3 regions of the Anaerocolumna sp. AGMB13020 genome follow, and region 3 is predicted to be linked to each of the others. Evidence: predicted binding sites of a transcription regulator. Region 3 holds the regulator's gene; each other region holds the start of a gene.
What was found. Region 3 encodes Rex, which represses fermentation and respiration genes when NADH is low (regulators of the CRP and FNR family bind a similar motif). Its sites were predicted from a motif close to ATTGTTAANTANTTAACAAT; they were not measured.
Positions count from the first base shown of each region.

Region 1: the regulator Rex is predicted to act here: its motif matches at 1,735-1,754, upstream of R2R35_RS03860 (oxidoreductase).
Region 2: the regulator Rex is predicted to act here: its motif matches at 1,501-1,520, upstream of R2R35_RS12975 ((2Fe-2S) ferredoxin domain-containing protein).

Region 1 is NZ_CP136910.1:917,781-921,067, reverse strand. It holds gene R2R35_RS03860 (oxidoreductase) at 1-1,633, opposite strand, end outside; gene R2R35_RS03855 (TetR/AcrR family transcriptional regulator) at 2,019-2,603, shown strand; gene R2R35_RS03850 (MFS transporter) at 2,764-3,287, shown strand, end outside.
Region 2 is NZ_CP136910.1:3,187,747-3,191,033, forward strand. It holds gene R2R35_RS12970 ([Fe-Fe] hydrogenase large subunit C-terminal domain-containing protein) at 1-1,216, opposite strand, end outside; gene R2R35_RS12975 ((2Fe-2S) ferredoxin domain-containing protein) at 1,197-1,457, opposite strand; gene asnS (asparagine--tRNA ligase) at 2,200-3,287, shown strand, end outside.
Region 3 is NZ_CP136910.1:5,088,295-5,091,581, reverse strand. It holds gene acpS (holo-ACP synthase) at 1-204, opposite strand, end outside; gene R2R35_RS21430 (hypothetical protein) at 206-817, opposite strand; gene R2R35_RS21425 (redox-sensing transcriptional repressor Rex) at 867-1,541, opposite strand; gene R2R35_RS21420 (DUF1349 domain-containing protein) at 1,852-2,433, opposite strand; gene R2R35_RS21415 (ABC-F family ATP-binding cassette domain-containing protein) at 2,776-3,287, shown strand, end outside.

The DNA.
Region 1 (3,287 bases), 1.6 Mb from region 3:
AAGCAACAGTGTCCTTCATTTCCACTATGGTAACATTCTTTTTACCCTTATCCATTGCCAGTTCCAATGCGCAGTCGCAACCGGACAAACCACCACCGCAGATAACGATATTGCTGCCTTTTACGCTAGCCTCCTTCATATGTGCTTCTATTACATTAACGACATTTTCACTGTCAATACCTTTGACGGGAGGGGTTAAAGGTACGGCACCGGTCGCAGTAACGATATAATCGCAATCAGCCAATACAGGAGAATCTGCTGTAATTTCAGTACCCAGCTTCACCTGAACGCCCAATTTCTCCAGCTGCACTTTGTACCAGGCTACCAAGGAGGAAAGCTGGTGTTTAAAGCTTGGAGTTGCAGCAGCAGCTAATTGGCCACCGATAAACTCATTTTTCTCATAGAGAGCAACCTCAAGACCGCGAAGTGCAGCAGTTCTTGCTGCCTCCAGTCCACCTGGACCTCCGCCCACTACAACTACTTTCTTCTTTGCGGTTACGGGTTTTAGGGTAAAGCGATCTTCTTCACAAGCCTGTGGATTAACGGAGCAGCTAAGCTTTGTGGATCTGGTAACGATTCTTCCGATACAATCCTCATTGCAACGGATACAGGGTCTTACATCCTCTCTGTTTCCCTTCTGTAATTTCTCAGGAAGGTAGGGATCAGCAATTAAAGGGCGTCCAAACATTACAAGGTCGGCGTTCCCGCTTTCTAACAGTCTGACTGCTGTTTCCGGGGTATGGTTACCGGAATTTAACAAAGGAACCTTAACAGCTTGTCTGGCAGGAGTACAGACGTATTCCATGCAGGCATCTCCTAAATAGCTGGGAGGGAAGATATATTCTATGGTTTCATAGGAACCGGCATCGATATCGAAAGCATCTACTCCTTCTTTCTCTAATATTTTCAATAATTCCATACTGTCATCTAAAGTTCTGCCACCTTCGAAACGATGATCCAGGGCGATTCGGAACAGAATGGGCATGTCTTTGCCTACGGCTCTTCTGATGGAACGAACGATTTCCACAGCAAAGCGCATCCGGTTCTCGGGGCTGCCGCCATACTCGTCCTCTCTGATATTCCAGACAGGGGACATAAACTGATCAATCAAATAACCTGCATGTGCATGTACCTCAATTGCATCGTATCCGGCTTTCTTTGCAATGGTTGCAGAATGAAAGAATTGCTCCATAATCTCTTTAATCTCTTCTGTGGTTAAAGGGTGACAAGTTAAATCGGGATTTAAGGTAGCAGGAATAGCAGAAGAGGATACCGGAGGTTCACCATACATACTGGGGAATGCATTTCGGCCGGTACCGCAGCTGATCTGAGCTGCTATCTTTGCTCCGTATAAATGAACAGATTCACAAAGGGTGGTCAATTTAGGTATAACATAATTATTCTTTAGTACACCTTCCATAGAACCTTGTGCCAGCTCTTCATTAAGAAACTGGCAGCCCATTATAATAAAACCGGTTCCACCTTTGGCTCTTTCTATAAAATAACTGATTTCATCTTCGGAAATTGTCCCGTCAATATTGCCGGAATTGGTGCCCATAGGGGAGAGTACGATACGGTTCTTAAGCTCCATAGAACCGATTTTAAAGGGGGTAAATAGTGAATCGTATTTCATATTCATTCTCCTTTTGTATTAGTATTGAATAAAATTTCCTTATTGCTTTGCTTGTGTGTCAATACACACAGAGGTAACTTGGTGATTAATACATCATAAACATTGATAAAAATTTAACATCTGTATGGTGATATTTTAATACTTTGTATTTAAAATGTCAATCATAAGTTCATAAATATATGTACCATGGTACGAATAAATGAAATAATATGGAAAAAGAACGGTTTTCAGAAGAGGTTTGAAAGAGTTATTTGATTTATAAGGGATTATCTGGTATTATAATCACAAAGTCAGTGCCAGCAATTCGGCATAGTATCAGAAACAGAGAGGGTGTCTTTCTGTTTTTACAAGATTGAAATTGCCGTTGGCGGAATGAGAGGTAATCATGAAAGAATCCATCTCCACCAGGATGCATATATTGGAGTGTGCGATTGATTTATTTAAAGAATCTGGTTTTGACAATGTAACCATTAAAAATATATGTGAAAAGTCAGAGGTAGCCAAAAGCACCTTTTATTATCATTATCAGACCAAGGAAGATCTGATTAAGGATTTTTTTAAAACCATTGACATTAATGTGGAACAGATGATGCAGGTCTTACTGGCAGATGATGAGTGTCTGGAACAGATGTGGCAGATAATTGAACTGTATTATAAAAGACTTTTAGATGCCGGTGTTGAGATTACAAGAATGGTGTATCTGAAGAATCTGGTGCAGGACAAGCACATTTTAGGTGCCGAAAATGCCATGGCCAAGGAACTGTATCTGACCTTGCTGCGACGTGCCAGGGAGAGACATGTAATTACAAATATCGCAAGCAGTAATGAAGAATTATATACTAGCCTTGTCTATTCTTTAACAGGGATAGCCTATCTTTGGTGCGTGCAAAACGGTGAATTTGATATTTTGGCAGAATGCCGCCGTTCTTTTGAAACCGTATTAGGATATGTTCCAAAGGTAAAAGCTTAGAACTTGATGTTATGCTGCCAATATAGCGTATCGTCGGACGGGAATCCCAGCGGTTTACAATTAATATAATTATAATAATATACATCAGAAAGATAGCTGAAGACATAGCCTCTGGCATTTGTTTGTGTTAAGCTTTACAAGTTGTCAGGAGGAGTCATTCATGAAAAAAGATTATACCAAGACGATACGCACTTGTTTTATCGGATATATCGTACAGGCAATCGTTAACAATTTTGTACCGTTACTGTTTATCACCTTACAGCAAAATTACAGTATTCCATTAAGCAAGATCACCTTGCTGGTTACGATTAACTTTGGGTTACAGCTCCTGGTGGATATGGTTTGTGCAGGTTTTATTGATAAGATTGGCTATAAGGTATCAGCGGTAGCTGCACATGTGCTTTCTGCTACCGGATTAATAGCACTTACCATTTTTCCTGATATTTTTCCCGACCCATTCACCGGACTGCTTGCAGCAGTTGTAATTTATGCAGCCGGTGGCGGTTTACTGGAAGTACTTATCAGTCCCATAGTAGAGGCCTGTCCAACGGATAACAAAGAAAAGGCTATGAGCATGCTGCATTCCTTTTATTGTTGGGGACAGGTAGGAGTAGTACTTCTATCCACCATTTATTTCGCTTTCTTTGGTCTGGAGCATTGGAAGTACCTGGCTGTTCTATGGGC
Region 2 (3,287 bases), 1.9 Mb from region 3:
AGGGAATACACATGGTAAGTTCCGCTTTTCCCTGATATACTGCAATTGCCTTCTCCCTGCAATTACGGTAACCACAGGCACCGCAGTTTAACTCATCTTCTTTTGTGGACTTTCCTATCTTTTTCAGGATTTCTGAAATCTCAGGATCTGTTGGCATGGGATCTTTCGGAGAACGGTCGCAGAATTTCCGGTGAAAGGATATTTCTCCGGCACGTTCATAGAAGTCCTTATCTTTTTGGGGTTCCTTTGGAATGGCTTCTTCCATATCAAGCTTTACCTTAAAGCGTGAAATGGATTCCCGGTTCAGGGCAGAGCCTTTGATACAGCCTCCGCTACAGATATCAGCCTCGATAAAAGACCCGCTTACCTCATCCCGTTCCATGCTCTCAAACAAATCGATGCAGTTCTTCATCCCATGAACATAAAACTTCCGGTATTTATTCGGAGTGTCTGCGGTTGCAACTACGGAGGAGAGGACTCCGCTGCTGATGGGATAGAGACGGTTGACCTTGGGGTCCGGATTATCAAAAGGAGAATCCGGCAGAGTATCCAGCTGAAGCTTCTCCTCATAAAGCCATTGCTCAAACTCGGTAAAATTTATGACCGCATCGATGTAACCATTGGTTCTTGGGTCACCGACTGCTTCTCTCTTCTTTGCGATACACGGACCTAAAAAGACCACCTTGACATCGGTTCCAAGCTGGTGTCTGATTAACTTACCGTGGGCTACCATTGGGGAGTCCACCGGAGCCATATATTTTGTTAAGGAAGGATAATAAATCTCTATAAGGTCATTAACACTAGGGCAGCAGGTAGTTATGATATTGTTCATACTGCCGTCATTCAGCAGCTTCTCATATTCTGCCGTAACGAAAGCGGCACCTTCTGCTGTCTCCCGGACGGAGGTAAAGCCCAACTTTAACAGGGCTGTCACTACCTGCCCCGGGGTTTTATATTTCAGCACGCCAAGATAGGCAGGTGCAAGTGATACCACGGTGGGTATTCCTTCCTTCAGATATCCCTTGACCTTGTCAAGATCACTGATAAGGAATTTGGCATTCTGGGGACAGGCTTCCAGGCAATGTCCGCAGAGAATGCACTTGTCATTCATTATTTGTGCCTGTTCCTGCTTAACGGTTATTGCCTTTACTTCACAGGTTCTTACACATTTATAACAGTTTCTGCACTTTGCTTCCTTAAAACTGATGACATTCATGCTTTAGGCCCCCTAAAACCTCCTGTGTGAAAAATTCCTTGGTATTGCTGGGGGTCAGAGAGAAGGATTTGTCATCCACCTTTACACAGACACCCTTTACACATTCTCCCATGCAGAATGAGCCGGTAAGCTGTACCTGATCTTCTACACCGTGTTCTTTGATAAGTGCTTCCAATGTATGTACAATTTCTCTTGATCCTTTTAAATGACATGAACTACCAATACATATTGTAACCACCATAATAACAACCTCCTTGTAGAGAGGACAATCAGCGTGTTGCTGGATTGTCTGAAATTTAACAATGTATAGAAGTATTCTAGCACTTTATGGGGGGACTGTCAAAGGATAAATTGGGGGTGGTGGGGAACCGGGAGGACTGTTTAAAGGGGCGAGGATTTGTCCTGGTCTCCCACGGTTTATTCGGGCAAGGAACCTATTCCACTAGAAGCTGCTGTAAATGCTTGGGACAAGTCCGGAAAAGCCAAACTCGCGGAGAGACCTGCTGTGGGGCAGGTGGTTTTCTGCCGCTCAGACAGTGGCTTTTCCGGACTTCGGCGCATTTACAGCAGCTTAAGTGTCATTAGGTCCCTTCCCGAGATAAACCTTAGGGAGACCAGGACAAATCCTCTTGTTCTTTGGTGGCAGAAGGTATGGTGTAATACTTGTGGCCAAAGATTTTAAGGCGGATGGATTGATAGAGCTAAATTGTTTTATGGTTGGAGCATTGTTTATGTAAATGTTGCAAGGGTTTATATAAAAGAGGTATAGGTGCTCTATTATAGGAAGAACCTATATAAAATAAGGAAATTGTTTTATTGTTTTATTGGTTTTTGCTAAATGGTGGCTGTTATTTTTAGCTGCAATTACAGCTCTCTTTATAATTAAGCGTTACAAGAAATTTACCAGTTGATTTTACGATGGTAAATTGTAATAATTGTGGTATAATATCCTTATATTTTAAAAGAACAAAGGAGCCCGTATAATGGAACTTATAACAATCCGGGAACTGTACCGGGAAAAAGAGAAGTTTATCGGAAAGGAAATCACTGTAGGCGGCTGGGTCAGGAGTATAAGAGATTCTAAGGCCTTTGGCTTTATCGTGCTTCATGACGGTACCTATTTTGAGACCCTTCAGATTGTATACCATGATACTATGGAGAATTTCGGAGATATTTCCAAGCTTAGTGTTGGATCAGCTCTGATTATTAAAGGTGAGCTGGTAGCTACGCCGGAGGCGAAGCAGCCTTTTGAGATTCAGGCTACTGCCATTGAGATTGAAGGTGCTTCTACTGCGGATTATCCTCTTCAGAAGAAAAGACACAGTCTGGAATTCCTTCGTTCCATTTCTCATTTAAGACCCAGAACCAATACTTTTCAGGCAGTTTTCAGAGTGCGTTCCCTGATTGCCTATGCTATTCATAAATATTTTCAGGACAGGGATTTTGTCTATGTGCACACGCCCTTAATTACCGGCAGTGACGCGGAAGGTGCCGGCGAGATGTTTAAGGTTACTACACTGGATCTTGAGAAAGTACCTCTTACGCCAGAAGGTAAAATTGATTACAAAGAGGATTTCTTTGGAAAAGAGACCAATCTTACAGTAAGCGGTCAGTTAAACGGTGAGACCTATGCCATGGCTTTTCGTAATATCTATACCTTCGGGCCTACTTTCCGTGCTGAAAATTCCAACACCACCCGTCATGCTGCTGAGTTCTGGATGATTGAGCCGGAAATTGCTTTTGCTGATTTAAAGGATGATATGGCGCTGGCAGAAGGTATGATTAAATATGTTATCCGCTATGTTATCGAGAATGCACCGGAAGAGATGAAGTTCTTCAATGATTTTGTGGACAAGGGCTTACTGGACAGGCTTACCCATGTTATGAATGCTGAGTTCGGACATGTGACTTATACAGAAGCCATTGAGCTGCTGGAGAAGAACAACGACAAATTCGAGTACAAGGTTAGCTGGGGTAGTGATCTTCAGACAGAGCATGAGCGTTATCTGACGGAGGAGATCTTTAAGAAACCTGTATTCGTTACAGATTATCCGAAGGATATCAAGGCTTT
Region 3 (3,287 bases):
TGAAGGATGAATTCCTCGAAAACCCAGACCCAGCATTTTTACAACTGCTTCTTTTACAGCAAAATTTCCGGCAAGCTTTCTTCTGTCTGTCTGAGCAAGTTCTAACTCTTTTGGAGTAAAGATTCTCCTGCAGAAATGTTCCCGCTCACAGGCTTTCATGACTCTTTCGATTTCAATTAAATCTGTACCGATACCAACAATCATGCTATTTATTCCTTTTTATCTCTTCATCCAGTTCCTGCAATAGTTCCGGTCCCAGCAGATCATGCATGTAATTATAGATATCTGCATTTTTCATTTCCATATCCTGTTTCTCTAGGATTTTTATTTTCAGCTGTTCTCGGATGTTTTGAATCCACTTATTAATCTCATTGATTTTCTCTGTGTTCTCACTGAGCCGTCTATAGCAGATTTGTGAACTTTCTATTATTAAAGCTTCGTTAGCCGCCTTAATTTGATAAGGCAGATCAACCAGTTCATTCTCTGAGTCTTTTACTTTATCGCCAATTTCCCTTATCAGTCTCTGGTTCTGATCAAGTTTCTTTTCTTTGGCTTTTCCCAGCTTTGTGTCATTGACATCCATGTGAGTGATAATCTCACCCATCAGTTGATTCTTTATCTTCTTGTAATCCTTTAAATCATTGGTAAGTTTGCCTTGCTGTTTCATCAGCTCATCCAGTTTATTTTCCATTGCTTTGATGTGAACAGGTTTATCATAATCCGGAAACAGCTGATGCCAGCGTTCATCCAATACTACTATTGGTATTTTCTTACCCTTAAAGATTTTTTCAAAGTTTATGTCTTCCTTTTTTCTCATGTATACTTATACCCCATTTCTGGTGCAAGCTTTCGCTTTGGTGTCCTTTTTAATTATTATCGGATGAAATGTCTTCTTCCGTAATACCTTGGGACTCTTCCAAATCTTTTAGGGTATAGGATAATCTCATAAGACTTTCTAACAGATGTACATTCTCTACAATGACATCGGAGGGGAGATTTAAATCTACTGGCGCAAAATTCCAAATGGCTTTAATACCTAAGGCCACTATTTCTTTAGCAGTCTGTGGTGCCTTTATCTTTGGTATGGTCAGTGCGGCTATATGAACCTTGTTGCTCTTCACAAATTCTTCCAGTTCATCCATCATCTGTATCTGAGTTCCCCTGATTGATATTCCTTCCAATCGCGGGTTAACATCAAAGATACCCTTAATCATAAATCCTCTTCTTTCAAAATCACCATAGTTTGCCAATGCCTGTCCCAAATTACCCGCTCCTATGATGATTACATTGTACTTTCTGTCAAGTCCTAATATTTTTCCAATCTCAGTAAACAGATATTCAACATTATATCCGTACCCCTGCTGTCCGAACCCACCAAAATTGTTCAAATCCTGCCTTATCTGGGAGGCAGTAACCTTCATCCTCTCGCTTAACTCCTTAGATGAAATACGTACCACGTCATTTTCCAGCAGTTCTCCCAAGTAACGATAATATCTGGGTAAGCGCTGTATTACGGCTAATGAAATTTCTTTCTCTTGCACTTCTGACCCTCCTTTATTTTTTATAACTGAAAGCAGGTAATTCAATATTGCAAATTAAAACTGATATATGCATATATTCATTAACCTGCTTTTGATTTTCTTATGTTTAAAGGAATGTTTTAAGTAAACTGTTTTTACTCTTCCTGTGTAAAAATACGGTATTCAGGTATTTCTACAGAAAGGATCCTACAAATTCTTCATTTAACTTAATTTACTCCTGAATATAGCTTTCTAATAAGATATTATATGTGAATGATATTTATTTGTCAAATGCTGATTCCTATATGAATTTTCCAATAATTCCCTCGGTTTATCTGCCGGCGCGTATATTTAAAACCGTTCTGTGCTCCAGCGATATATTCTCAAAATAACGTTCTCCGCCTTCTCCAATTGGTGCTTGTGCCACCAAACCAACTTTGATTGTCTGACTGGCGGGCAGAATAAAATAACGCATCATATCATATTTTATACCATCCAAAGAATAGTGAAAGGCAAAGGCATCTCCTACCCTGGCTGCCTGAAGCCAAACCTCATTTCCTTCTATATTACAGCCGTTTGCATCATCAGACAAGGGATTTGTTACAACACTGACAACTGCATTGGTGTCAAAATCCGTCTTCTCAAAGCAGGCCTTAGCCCAGATGCTGTCATTCTCCATTAACATTATCGTTGCTGCATCAAAGGTATCCAAAAAAGCATGAGATACCTTGGCTCTAAATACAAAATCCCCAAAAATTTCTGTATAATAAAATGGCGCATTATCACGTACAAATACTCCTGTCCCACGGAAGAAATCACTCTGCCCGGGTGCTTTTATCACAATTCCTTCTTTTGTATATCGAATACTGCTTTCATTTAACCATTTAAAATCTTTGAAAAATTTCTTACTCATGTGTAAACCCCTTTCCTAATTGGCTTATAATAGTATCTGCGCTGTAAATTACAACCTTCCCGCAGTCTGTAACAGGCACTTTTTCTACATGATATCATTGATACAGGCACTTTTTCAAGTTATTTATCTCACTTAATAACGGAAGTAAATCTTTAACAAAAACTTTGTACATAATCCGAGTTTCTTCTTGAGACCTCCATCAAAACAACAGATCAGCCATAATCTCTCTCTTATATGTCATCCTCTTTGGTTTACCTTAGCTGGGACATGTCAATTACTTGACTTTTTACAGTCATTCCTTTATGATTCTAAATAGAAATCCAAAGAGAAAGGTAATTTGAAATGATTTTAGCATGCAGAAATATTTCTAAAAGCTTTGGAACAGACCAGATTCTTAGCAATGTTTCTTTCCATGTAAACGAAAGGGAAAAAGCCGCTGTTATCGGTATTAACGGCGCAGGAAAATCCACCCTTTTTAAGATTATTATGGGAGAACTGGCACCGGACGACGGAGAGATTATATTTGCAAAGGGTTGCAGTGTTGGTTATCTTGCACAGCATCAGGGACTCTCCTCTGAAAATTCCATTTATGATGAAATATTAACCGTCAAACAGGATGTTATTGATATAGAAACCAAGGTTCGCCAGCTGGAGGAATCCATGAAGGAGGCATCCGGAACCGAACTGGAGCAGATGCTTTCTGCCTATACAAGATTAAATCACGAATTTGAATTGAAAAATGGCTATGCTTATAAAAGTGAAGTTATTGGCATTTTAAAAGGACTGGGTTTTACTGAAGAAGAATTCTCAAAACCTGTCACTACATTATCAGGCGGTCAGAAGACACGTGTTGC